2 linked regions of the Novipirellula artificiosorum genome follow. Each later gene encodes a partner of the first gene's protein in a complex. Links are inferred from orthologs where the notes say so. Each region holds a gene or a part of one and is shown in the gene's direction. Other genes may lie near its edges.

Evidence for each region.
Region 2: the proteins of fliM (region 1) and fliG are in contact, whole or in part, in a crystal structure (PDB 4QRM), measured with the Thermotoga maritima proteins. The link is inferred for Novipirellula artificiosorum from one-to-one orthologs. Residues at the interface, in WP_004081085.1 of Thermotoga maritima: Tyr124, Leu127, Asp128, Ile130, Met131, Gly132, Gly133, Pro134, Glu136, Pro139, Arg141, Thr144, Glu145, Ile146, Glu147, Ser149, Ile150, Lys153; in WP_004082903.1 of Thermotoga maritima: Phe122, Ser125, Glu126, His127, Pro128, Gln129, Thr130, Val133, Glu157, Arg161, Leu164, Leu165, Arg167, Ser169, Glu171, Val172, Glu175, Ile176, Asn179, Lys182.

What each region holds. Positions count from the first base shown.
Region 1 is NZ_SJPV01000006.1:420,724-428,494, forward strand. What follows is about bases 2,235-5,199. They hold fliM (flagellar motor switch protein FliM), read left to right. Parts: upstream 2,235-3,134; coding sequence 3,135-4,265; downstream 4,266-5,199. Other genes in these bases: Poly41_RS18505 (glutamate-5-semialdehyde dehydrogenase), read left to right, coding at 2,235-3,105; Poly41_RS18515 (phosphatidate cytidylyltransferase), read left to right, coding at 4,289-5,199. Outside these bases: trpE (anthranilate synthase component I), read left to right, coding at 1-1,123; more of Poly41_RS18505, read left to right, coding at 1,828-2,234; more of Poly41_RS18515, read left to right, coding at 5,200-5,257; Poly41_RS18520 (lysophospholipid acyltransferase family protein), read left to right, coding at 5,270-5,953; Poly41_RS18525 (ATP-binding protein), read right to left, coding at 5,959-7,771. UniProt on the Bacillus subtilis protein: One of the proteins that forms a switch complex that is proposed to be located at the base of the basal body.
Region 2 is NZ_SJPV01000009.1:133,549-138,721, forward strand. Bases 2,404-5,173 are described here. They hold fliG (flagellar motor switch protein FliG), read left to right. Parts: upstream 2,404-3,163; coding sequence 3,164-4,183; downstream 4,184-5,173. Other genes in these bases: Poly41_RS22535 (vWA domain-containing protein), read left to right, coding at 2,404-3,031; ppdK (pyruvate, phosphate dikinase), read right to left, coding at 4,278-5,173. In the rest of the region: Poly41_RS22525 (MFS transporter), read left to right, coding at 1-414; Poly41_RS22530 (sugar phosphate isomerase/epimerase family protein), read right to left, coding at 396-1,358; more of Poly41_RS22535, read left to right, coding at 1,598-2,403. UniProt on the Bacillus subtilis protein: One of the proteins that forms a switch complex that is proposed to be located at the base of the basal body.

The sequences.
Region 1 (7,771 bases):
CGACGTGGTTCGCTATGTGGAGAACCTACCCAACAGCCCCCTGGACGATCGGCAATTGCCCGACCTCGATTTCTCATTTTACCATACCTTGTGTGTTTTCGACCATGTCGAAAAAACGATCACGGTGGTGTCGCTTGCCGATTGTCGCGGTGTGGAAAGCATCGCGCATTCGGAGCAGGCTTTCCAAACGGCGGCCGAAACGATCGATTCGACCATCGCTCGGCTGTCACGCCCGGTTTCGCACCGTACCGACGAATTGACTTCTACGGCTGCCGCGGAACCACTGGTGGTCGAATCGAATTTCACCCGAGCGTCATTTGGCGAAGCGGTTTTGCAATGTGTCGAGTACATCCGTGCTGGCGATATCTTTCAAGTCGTCCCGAGTCAAAGGATGAGCGTCAAGACCGACGTTGATCCGTTTGAGATTTACCGTTCGCTCAGGGTGGTGAATCCGAGTCCGTTCATGTTCTTCGTCCGCACGCCCGATTGTGTGCTTGTGGGGTGCTCGCCGGAAATCATGTGCCGCGTCGCGGATCGAGTCGTGACCGTCCGTCCGCTGGCGGGAACGCGTCGTCGTGGCAAAACGGAAAAGGAAGACAAATTGCTCGAGAAAGAACTGTTGGCCGACCCCAAGGAACGAGCCGAGCATGTGATGCTTGTCGATTTGGGCCGAAATGACGTGGGTCGTGTGGCGAAGTTCGGCACCGTGGAATTGACTGAGGTCATGATCGTCGAACGCTACAGCCACGTGATGCACATTAGCAGCGAAGTTCAAGGGACCCTGCGTGAAGGACTCGATGCCTTCGATGCGTTGAAGGCATGTTTGCCGGCCGGGACCGTCTCGGGGGCACCCAAAGTTCGAGCGATGGAAATTATCGATGCGATCGAGCCCCACCGCCGTGGTCCCTACGGTGGGGCCGTCGGCTACGTGGACTATCGCGGCAACATGGACACCTGCATTGCGCTGCGGACCATGGTGGTCAAAGAGGGGGTTGTTTATGTCCAAGCCGGCTGTGGCGTGGTGGCCGACAGCGATCCTGACGCGGAATTTGACGAAACGATCAACAAGGCCAAGGCACTCATCTCGGCGATTGAAATGACGGTCGAGCGGGTGGCCAAGTAGCGGGTGGCCAAGTGAAGTCGGGTTACCGAGTCTTGCCCGGAGCAGACAGGCATTCTTTCGACTTTCTCGTTGGCGGTGCGACTCTCGAACCTTGTCGTTTTGCCTGCTGTCGATCATGCTCGATGGGTGTCGTGAGTGGGCAAGACGATCGCTGGCGGCGTTCCTTTCCAAGGGGCGACCGCTGGAGGAAAGTCCGGGCTCCGCAGGATAGGATGGTCGATAACGTCGACCGGCCGCGAGGCTAGGGAAAGTGCAACAGAAAGCAGACCGCCGAACGGTTCGACCGCGATCGGTCTTTTCGATCGATCGCAGCGAATGCGTGGTAAGGGTGAAACGGTGCGGTAAGAGCGCACCAGCGGTCGAGGTGACTCGATCGGCTCGGTAAACCCCATCCGGAGCTAGACCAAACAGAGTGCAGCGGAGGACGGGGCCTTTGGCCGCGAACCTCCGCGCCGTGCGATCCGTACGGCCATCGACATTCGGGTAGGTCGCGATGGAGGCGGCGAGCAATCGCCGTGCACAGACAAATGGTCGTCGGCCGGAGCGTCACGTTCCGGTTACAGAACCCGGCTTACTACCCCACTCACGGCACTTTTCTAATTGGGGGGCATAGAATCACCGTTGACCCCTCCGCTTCGTTTGCGGACAATCCGCCGTGCCAAGAAATTCACCAAGACGAAATCTGCCCCCAATCTCCGCAAACTATGCCTGTTACCGAAGCTTCTGCTGAAATCGCACGCTATTGCCGCCAAACCGCGGAAGCGGCCAAGCTTGCGTCGTATCGCTTGTCGTCGCTTGATGCCGAGGTCAAGAACCGCTGGCTGCGGCAATCTGCCACCGAATTGGTCGCGTCGCTGGACACGATCATTGCCGCGAACCAGCAGGATCTGGACGCAGCACCCGGGTATGGGCTCAGCGATGCCGCGATCGATCGGCTGAAATTGGATGCGGGTCGGGTTCAGTCCATTGCGACGGCACTCGAAGAAATTGCCATGCTTCCCGATCCGGTCGGCGAGGTCATCGACGGTCACACGCGGCCGGGTGGGCTGCAGATCCTAAAGCGTCGTGTGCCTCTCGGCGTCGTCTTTTTTATCTATGAGAGCCGGCCCAACGTGACCGCTGACGCAGCCGGGATCTGCGTAAAGAGTGGTAATGCGGTCATTCTACGGGGCGGCAAAGAAGCCATTCATAGCAGCCAAGCGATTGTGGACGTGCTCTCACGCTGTGCCGCGGATTGTGGGTTGCCGGAAAATGCGGTCCAGCTGGTTTCCACCACCGATCGAGTCGCAGTTGGTGAATTCTTGAAGTTGGGGGAACTGATCGATGTGACGATCCCACGCGGTGGAGAAGGTTTGATTCGTCGCGTTGCGGCCGAAGCCACGATGCCCGTGATCAAGCACTACGACGGGAATTGTCATGTTTATGTCGATGAACATGCCGACATCGAAATGGCGGTCGACATTATCGAGAATGCTAAATGCCAGCGGATGGGAGTCTGCAACGCTTGCGAATCCTTGTTGATTCATCAAGCGATTGCAAAAAACGCACTTCCGAAGATCGCGAAACGGCTGACCGAGCGAGGGATTGAGATTCGAGCGGACGAGCGAGCTCGGAAATGGATCGAGGGTGCCGTCGCGGCGACCGACGAGGACTGGTCGACCGAGTATTTGGGACCGAAGATCAGTGTCGCCGTGGTCGATTCACTCGACCAGGCAGCAGAGCACATCAACCGCTACGGTTCGCATCATACCGATGCGATTGTGACCGAGCAGTTGAAGGCATCGGAGACGTTCACGAGCTTAGTCGACAGCTCCGCTGTGATGGTGAACGCCAGCACTCGATTCAACGACGGGGGCGTCTTTGGACTCGGTGCCGAGATCGGTATTTCGACCGACAAATTTCACGCTCGTGGCCCGTGCGGTCTTCGCGAGTTGACCACCTACAAGTACATCGTCCGTGGAAACGGGCACTGCAGGAGCTAGTCAAGGATGCATAACCAAGGACGACGGACATGTCGGATGAATCGCTAAGTCAAAACCAAGTCGAAAGTCTGCTCAAGGCCATGGAATCGGTCGATGCGCCCGGGACGGCACCCGCTGGCGCTCGCACGGTCAATTCGCCCCGTAGCAAGGCCACGGCGGGGCAGAGCAAACCGTCGTACAACAAGATGTCGGGGGTGTTGCCGGCTGGGGTGCGTGTGACGGCGTATGATTTCAAACGTCCCGAACGCGTTGGCAAAGACCAAATGCGAGCGATGCATTCGCTGCACGAGACGCTGGCGCGAAACTTTGGCGCGGCGATGTCAGGATTGCTGCGAACGATGATTGAGGTCAAATTGCTCAGTGTCGATCAATTGACCTACAGCGAATTTGTGTTCAGCCTCGATAACCCGAGCTGTTTCAGTGTCTTGAAGCCGCAACCCCTCGAAGGCCATTGGATCCTCGACGTGGCGCCGACGTTGTCGTATGCGGTGATTGACCGCATGCTCGGCGGTGACCCCAAACCGGGCGATACGATTCGACGTCCGTTGACGGAGATCGAAACGCGCTTGGTTCGAAGAATCGTCGATTTATTTTTGACTCAACTCTCTCATTCCTGGGAAAACATCGTTGCCTTGGACTTGGAAGTCGACCGGATGGAGAGCAACCCACAATTGGTTCAAATCGTTCCGCCCAACGAGGTCGTTATTTTGGTCGGTTTCGAAGTGCTGCTGGGTAAGAATCGCGGCATGATGAATCTCTGTATTCCGTTCAATACCATCGAAGGGTTCAATTCCCAATTATCACGCAACGGATGGGTGGGGTACGGTAAAGGCAAGCCAACGGAGAAAACTCGCAGACGAATCTCCAACAACATCGATGCGGCGCCGGTCGATGTGGTGGTCACGTTGGCACGGTCAAGGATACGAACCGGAGACTTGTTAGAGTTGTCGGTCGGGGATGTCATTACGACCGAAAAGGAGGTCAATGCTCCGTTGGAGTTGTCGATCCAAAACATTCCGAAATTCAACGCCAAAGCGGGTGCTTTCAAAGGAAAGAAAGCCGTTCGCATCGAATCCATGCTGCAGCCGAAACATCCGGTCACCGACGACGATGAGAGCAACCCGAATCGAGTGGATGGCGTTGCGGATGCAGGAGAGTAACCTGAAGAAAGCGAACCACGACCATGCTGCTCAGTCCTGAAGTCCGCACGGCATTGCTTTGCGTGTTTGCGGCATTGTCGCTTTTCAGCTTGGCTGCGTTCGTGGTGCAGCGGATGAAACCGGAGCACGATCTCTCGGAGCTTCAAAGCCGAATCAGGACTTGGTGGGCGATCGTTGGGTTTTTCTCGCTCATGTTGTACTGGTCGGCGACGGCGACGATTGTGTTTTTTGCCTTCGTCAGCTTCTTGGCTTTGAAAGAGTTCTTGTCCATGACGCCGACACGACGGGCGGATCGACGTGTATTGTTCTATGCGTATCTGGCGATCCTTGGCCAGTACTATTTTGCTGCGGTCGAATGGTATGGCATGTTTATCATGTTCATTCCCGTGTTGATGTTCGTCTGGTTACCCACACGGATGCTATGGCTCGGGCAGACCGACGGGTTCCTGAAAGCCGCGGGAACCTTGCATTGGGCATTAATGATCACGGTGTTCAGCCTCTCACATGCAGCCTTTCTGTTGGTTCTGCATCCCGGTTCGTCACCCCGAGTGATCCCGCAGTTTCCGTCGTCAGCGGGGGAGGCCTATCCTGGTGCTGGGCTGCTCGTTTTTCTGGTGTTGGTGACGGAGCTCAATGATCTTTGCCAAGGCTGGTGGGGAAGGTCCTTTGGCAAACGCAAGATCGCACCGACGATCAGCTCCGGCAAGACCGACGCTGGGCTGATCGGTGGTGTTGCATCGACGTTTTTGATCGCTTGGTTGTTGGGACCGCGATTGACGATGATGGACGGCCCGCGTTCCGTGATGGCGGGATTGATTATCGCGGTGGCGGGAATTGCCGGTCATCTTTGTTTGTCTGCACTGAAACGCGACTTGAAGATCAAAGATTTTGGTGCCACGTTACCCGGTCACGGTGGCGTGCTCGATCGGGTCGATTCCTTGGTCTTTACCGCGCCGCTGTTTTTTCACTTTGTCTACTACACCTATGGCTGATCCCATCCACGAATGAACCACTTCTTGCGCCCGTTGTTTTTCGCCGTCGTCGTGCGACCGCTGATGATGATCGTGTTGGGGACGAATATCCGGCGACAAGAAGGATTGCCTCGCACAGGACCCGCGTTGATTGTGGCAAATCACAACAGCCACTTGGATGTGTTTGCCTTGATGAATATCTTGGGGCTGAAACAGCTCGCGTCGGTGCGGCCGGTTGCAGCAGCCGACTACTTCATGACGCGGCCCCTTCGTCGCTGGTTTGCGACGCGAATTGTCGGCATCATCCCGATCGATCGCACCAACACCAAACGGGATCCCAGTGGCAGACACCCGCTGGAGCCGATCTCGGAAGTGCTACGAGACGAAGGCATCGTGCTGCTGTTCCCCGAGGGGACCCGAGGAGAGCCGGAGCAACTCGAAGCGTTCCAATCGGGTGTCGCTCACTTGGCTCGCCGGCACCCAGATGTCCCGATCGTTCCGGTGTTCATGCACGGGCTTGGCAAGGCGCTGCCCAAGGGCGAAGCGATCTTGGTACCCTTTTTCTGTGATGTCTTCGTTGGCGAGCCGCTTGACGCTGGATTGCCAAAAAAGGAATTCATGCAGCAGCTTGGTGAGCGATTCGCCGAATTATCGGCCGAGTCACGGCCCGGCTACGAGCCGGAGAACCCTCGGACCGGTCCGGTTCCGCTGAAATGACTTTTTCAGTCGCAGGCTGGGTCCAGTTCTGGAACAACGATCCGGCTTCGTACGGATTCAATCTCTTGTAACGCAGCTTGGCATGGATCGGCCCCTTCGTTGCGGGCCGCTTCGACGAGCGAGGCAGCAGGTGAGGTGAACTCGCGGTAACCCACCGTTCCTCCTGCTCCTTTTAGCCAATGAGCGACTTCAGCAAGATCAGCGAAAGCATGCTCTTGCAGCAGTGATCGCATTTCAATGATCCGTGTGTCGAGTTTGATCACGAAATCGATGATGATCTCTCGGAAATCCCGATCTTCAACGGGTAGGGTTGAGTGAATCGCCCCCAACCCACGCGGGGCTGCATCAACGACTTGGTTCTCGAGAGCCTGCGTCACAGTGGGTTTGGGCTGCCCCGACGTGTCGGTTGCGGGGATGACAACCCTTGCATGCAGTTCACGGATCTGGGCAAGTAAACGGTCGGCTTGCTCACATTCCGACCGCTTTGCTGCCTGTTCGAGGGCACTGGCCGGCTCCGTGAACACGCCCAGCCCAACGGTTCCTCCAGCGCCTTTGAGCCAATGGGCTTCGCAACGAACCGTTTCGAAATCCTTGGATCCGATGGCCTGTTCGATCGCAGCAAGTCGGCTGTCAAGTCGCCCGACGAAGTCTGATGTGATCGCTCGAAAATCGGCGTCGTCCATGGGCAAGGTAGGGTGAATGGGGGTGGTTCCCCCATCCATTCGCGTAGCCGGTGGTGCAATTAGGGCAGGCGACAACTTTGCGTTCGATGGATGTTCCTCGAGATGGACCGAGTCGATGCAAGGATCGGCTTCACCAAGATGCGACGTCACGCAGACCAACAATTTGTCGATGTCGACCGGTTTGGTAAGGAAATCATCACAACCGGCAGCCAAGCATTTTTCGCGATCGCCTTTCATCGCATTGCCCGTCAAGGCGATGATGGGAGTCGTTAAACCCGCTTCACGCAATCGACGGGTCGCCGAGTAACCGTCCAACACCGGCATTTGCATGTCCATGAAAATCAGCGAATAGTCGCTTTCGCTGATCTTCTCGATCGCTTCCAGTCCGTTTCCGGCTGTTGAAACAATCGCTCCCGCGCGGGACAGGACCAGTTCGATGAGCCGCCGGTTGGCTTCGCCATCGTCGACGACCAAAATCGGCTGATGGGGTACCTGCGTCAGCCCCGAGTGATTCTCGGTCGCTTTTTGTTTTGCTTTTCGCTCGATCTCAACGGGAGAGATCATCTCGGTGGATGCATCGACCGAGAGGGGGATCCAAATGGAGAACGTACTTCCGATGCCCTCCTCGCTGGTGACCGTCAATTCCCCGCCCATTGCTTCGGTCAACCGACGGCTGATGGACAACCCCAATCCCGTGCCGCCGAATTTCCGCGTCGTGGTGCTGTCCGCTTGGACGAAGGACTCAAAAATTTTGCTCTGCTGTTCTTCGGTCATCCCAATTCCGGAGTCGATGACATCAATCTTGATTGCGTTTTGTCCTTCGGTGGTGTGAACCATCTCCGTGACGATCTTGACTTCGCCCGTATCCGTGAACTTGATCGCATTTCCTACCAGGTTGGTGATGACTTGTCGAAGTCGGGTTGGGTCTGTTTTCAAGGACCGTGGGAGGTCCGTCAGGAATTGCGTGTTGAGTTCGATCTGTTTTTCCTTGGCTCTTTCTCGAAGGACATCCGCAACACCCGTGATGATCGGATCCAAGGGGGCGTCGATCGATTCCACCTGCAATCGGCCTGCTTCGATTTTGGAGATGTCCAAGATGTCGTTGATCAGCTCCAACAAATGGGCTCCGCTGGTG
Region 2 (5,173 bases), on another replicon or contig:
CCCGATCGAGTTTTGTTGGTCGGCACCGTCTTCATGTCGCTTGGGATGTTCGCGTTCTCCGTTGTTTCCACCGAAAAACCTTGGCTGATCGTGATACCAGCCCTCCTCGGTGGCGTCGGTCACTCGTTGATGTTTCACACGATGGTCTCGTTGACGTTAATCCGGTTTCCTCGTAAAGCCCATGGAACCGGATCCACGTTGGCGCTCATGATGTTGGATTTAGGAACAATCCTCGGTGCCCCGATTTTGGGACTGATCGGTCAATCGTTTGGCTTCGGTGTCCTGTTCGCCGCGATTGGTCTGTTTTGCCTGGGATCCGCAAGCGTCTATGCAATCTCGCGCAGGAGACATCGAACCCCTGTTGAACGTACTGGCCCGAAATCGATCGGATCGGATCAGCCACTGGTTGCTTGAGCAACCACGTTCCTCGACTTTTCCAGTCCTTCCTTGGCAACATCAAGTGCATCTCGTTTCCAGTACTCGGGATTAAACAGCTCGAGCGAAAACGTTCCCATGAATCCGTTCCTGACCAACAGCTTGATCGTTGGCACCAACGGGCAAACGCCATCACCTGGGAACACGCGGTCCTTATCGCCAATCGTTTCGCAAGGCATGTCGGGATAATCATTGATGTGGAAGCAGTGCATGCGAGAGGCTTCGATCATACCGAGTGCCGCGAAGTCGTTTCCGCCCTTGTAGATGTGATAGAAATCGGGAAGCACACAGGCGCTGGGGTGCTCGGTCGCTGTCGCAACGTAGACCAGTTCGGCCAGCTTGCTAATCGTGGGTGAGAAGCCCCAAAGCTCTAATTGTGGGACAACCCCCGTTTCATCACCCACTTGAAGTAACGCACGAAAGCGATCTCCGATCACTGCGAGGGGTGGCGAGGCAGCGTCTTTTTGGTGGGCTCCGATGGGCGGTGCGGCAATGTGCGTGCCACCGATCGCTTTGAGCAGTTCCATATCACGCCGAGCCACTTCGAGCGCTGCCGCACGAGCTGCTTGATCCTCGACGATCCAATGCGCAAATCCAATCCCGCTGGGAACGGTCAATCCCGCATCTTCAATTCGCTTCCGCAGGTCCGGTAAGCTTCCCCCGGCGGCAACGTATTTCTCCAAATCTCGAATCCAGGGCTCGATCCCGTCGTAGCCAGCTTTCGATGCGATGTCGATTTGGTCTGTGATGGATAAGTCTTGGCCACGAATGGTGGCGGTATTGAGAGCGAAGCGAATTGGTGCGCGCGTGGACTCTGGCTCGGCGGCAGCAACCTCCGTCACCGGAAACGCGGCGGGGACGGCAGACGTTGTGATGGCAGCCGAGGCGGCGGCAAGGGATAGAAATTGTCGGCGGGTTGTCATCGATGAAAGGCTCAAAAAGGCGTAATTCAACAAGAAAGGGGACGTGGGGGCTCCAAAGAATCGCCCGCGGTCCATGCCATCAAGTTAGCAGACTTAGCCGTCTGCACACAATTCACCCTGGCGTCACCAACATTTTAGTTGCATCGCAACGTCAAATCAGCACAATGAGGGTTCTAGTCGATTTTTGTCCATCCAGCCGGTCCTGGCCGCTGGATCCCACGATCGCTGGAACCGTACCCGTGACTGACGATTCCCACCCACCCGAAACCACTCGCTCAGACGGCTCGGACCCATCGAGTCCCAACACAACCTCAACCTCGCAATTGCGGAATCTGCAACGGCAACGAGGGGCGTTGGAATTGGAGTTGGTCCGCGTACGCCGCCAAGCCGAGGCTGCCAAGTGGGATGCCAAGGCGGCCGAATTGGAAATGGAAATCCGCGCCCTTGCCCAACAAGAAGGCGCGGAACAAGAGCGGATCGAGCGATCGGAAGTCACTCGAGTCGACGATCTACCCTGCGGTCGTCCCGATCCGCAACGTCCCCACTTCCTGAATTGGGACCAAGTTCGATTGGCGCAAACCGCCTCCAGCGGGCAACCCAACGTTGCCCCGCATCGCTCGAGCTTTCGCTTTGATGCGGCACACACGACGACTGCGGAGCCCCATTTTGATGACTCCGAATTGGAGGAGGCTGTTTCTGAATCCCGCGTCGACAGGCTGGACGTTGGCTTGGACTTCGACGAAACACGACAACTGACGCGCCAAGATAAGCGTCGACGACCGACCGCGGTTGCGATCAGCTTCTTGACGCACGTCGCGATTCTGGTCGTCCTCGGATTGGTGACCTTGCAGAATCATCGGCCACGGGATCAAGTCACCCTCTCGGCATCCCCCACAAGCGAATCCGATGTTTCGATCGAGACGTTTTCGATCGAATCCGCGGAGATCCCTAGCGACAGGGTTGAACCGACCGAAAGCAAGGTAGACGAAGAACTTCGCATGGTCGATGAACTCGCTCCATCAAGCTTCACTTCACCCACGGCATCAAACGCATCAAGTTCGCTAGCCGCGATGTTATCGCATTCCTCGGATGCTGCGGCTGCGATCATGAACCCACCCTCACCCTCCGATGCAAAGATGCAATTCTGTGGTTTGGACGGCGGGGGGAACCATTTTGTTTATCTGGTCGACAGCAGTGCCAGCATGGGAGGTGCCTTCGCATCCGCACGTCAAGAACTGCTGCGTTCGATTCATCAACTGGAGCCCACGCAGCGGTTTTATGTCATTTTTTTTGATAGCGAACCCGATTTCATGCGACTGAGTCGGCCGGATCAAGACGAACCGCGTAGCGTCTGTGCCACACCGGCAAACAAAGCGGCCCTACAACGATGGGCCATGACCATCAAGATGGATCGAGGCAAGAACCCGAACGGCTTGTTGCCGTTTGTATTGGGACTTCGAGCCGATGCCATCTTCTTGCTTTCCGATGGCGAGTTTCCGCAAACGACCGAGGACTTGCTGCGAGAACAGAATCAACGACACAACCTGTTTGGCGACGGCGGGATCATCAGCATCGTCCACACGATTGCTTACCACAGCCGCGAAGGCGAAAGCCGGATGCGACGCATCGCCCAGCAAAACCAGGGGCAATATCGATACATCGCCGAACCGTGACAATCATCACAATCGTTAGGACACCACGACGACGCACGTTGAACCTTGGACCCTGCCGATACCAGATCGAGAGGTGTTGGTATTTTTCAACCATCGCCATTTTCCTCATCGGCAGATCGCACAGGGTGTTTCGTGTCCACAACCACGTCAATCTTCAACGAGGCAGGGCTCCAAAAAGCAGCGGTTCTTTTGATGTCGATGCCGACAAAAACCGCCGCCCGCGTCCTCGGGCAACTGCCGCCCCGAGCGATTGAAGCGATCAGCATCATGATCGCGAAAATCGATTCCGTCGGTGGCGATGAACAGGAAGTCGTGATTGCCGAGTTTTTGACCAGCAAGGCGAGTTCGATTTACGCGAGCCCTGGGGGCTTGGAACGCGCGAAGGAGTTGATCAAAGAAGCGCTCGGTCGTGACGCAAGCGAGATGATCGGCAATCTGCAACAAACGATCGAGTCGATGCCGTTCGGCTTTATCAAGAAAGTCGACTCGCAAACGTTGCTTCAATTTATCGGTGACGAACACCCCCAAACCATCGCGCTACTACTCAGTCACGTTCCGGCAGGCTATGCCTCGGAAGTCATGAGTGGATTGTCGCCCGACAAGCAACTTGAGGTCATTCAACGGATTGCATCGATGGGACGCTGTAGCCCGGATGCGGTGGCCGAACTGGAGTTTGGACTTGAGATGCGGCTTAGTAGCATGGTCAATCAACAGCATAGCAACACGGGCGGTGTGGAGAGCGTTGCCGAGATCTTGAACGTCGTCGAACGCTCGGTGGAACGAACGATCATGGAAGCACTCGGCAACGACGACCCTGAGCTTTCCGATGAAATTCGCCGCCTGATGTTCGTTTTTGAAGATATCTCGAAACTTGCCGATCGCGACATTCAATCGCTATTGAAAAACGTCGAAACCGCACAATGGGCGATGTCGTTGAAGGGAGCGAGTCAGGCGCTGCAGGATAAGGTCATGCGAAACATGAGCACGCGAGCGGCCGATAATTTGAAGGAAGAAATGGAGTACCTGGGCAGCGTTCGTGTCAGCGAAGTCGAGGCGGTTCAGCAGAAAATTGTCGATATCGTTCGCCACCTCGAAGACACCGGGGAAATCTCGCGACCGACCGGTGAAGAAGAGGAAGAGTACGTCAATTAGTATTGCCCCACCCTTCGGCCATCAATCCATAAAAGAAGGGGAAGCCGTTGTCGGCTTCCCCTTCGCGAGAAGAGCTTCGCTACATCCGCCGTGCTTACGCTTTTTGTAACGCTGCCTGTGCGGCGGCCAAGCGTGCGATCGGAACTCGGAACGGGCTGCAACTGACGTAGTTCAATCCAACCTTGTGACAGAACGCAATGGAAGCGGGGTCACCGCCATGTTCGCCACAGATGCCGACCTTCAAATCCTTCTTCGTGCTGCGACCTTTTTGGCATCCCATTTCAACCAACTGACCTACCCCGCTGGTGTCGAGTGATTGGAAAGGGTCGACTTCCAAAATGTCTTGCGACAAGTAATCGGGCAAGAACGTGTTGACGTCGTCACGGCTGTAGCCAAACGTCATCTGCGTCAAGTCATTCGTGCCGAAGCTGAAGAAGTCGGCGAACTTGGCGATCTCATCGGCCGTCAAGGCAGCACGCGGGATTTCGATCATCGTACCAATCAAGATGTCCAACTTGCCGTCATACTTTTTCGCTTGCTTGGTCTCTTCGATGGTCGCTTCGACCTTGGCACGCAGAAACTCAAGTTCGTTCGCGGTTCCGACGAGAGGAATCATGATCTCTGGCTGGGCCTTGATCTTCTTCTTCTCGCAATTGATCGCCGCTTCGACGATCGCGCGAACTTGCATCTCGAGGATTTCCGGATAAGTCACACTCAAGCGGCAACCGCGATGGCCGAGCATCGGGTTCGATTCGTGAAGCGCCTCACCCCGTTTGGCAACCTCAGAGGGTTTGACACCCAATTGTTTGGCAACCTCTTTTTGGCTTTCCGCGGTATGCGGCAAAAACTCATGCAGCGGAGGGTCAAGCAAACGAACGGTGACCGGCAACCCGTTCATCGCTTTGAAAATTCCCTCGAAGTCCTTGCGTTGGAAAGGCAACAACTTTTTCAATGCGGCACGGCGGTCCTTTTCGTTTTCGGACAAGATCA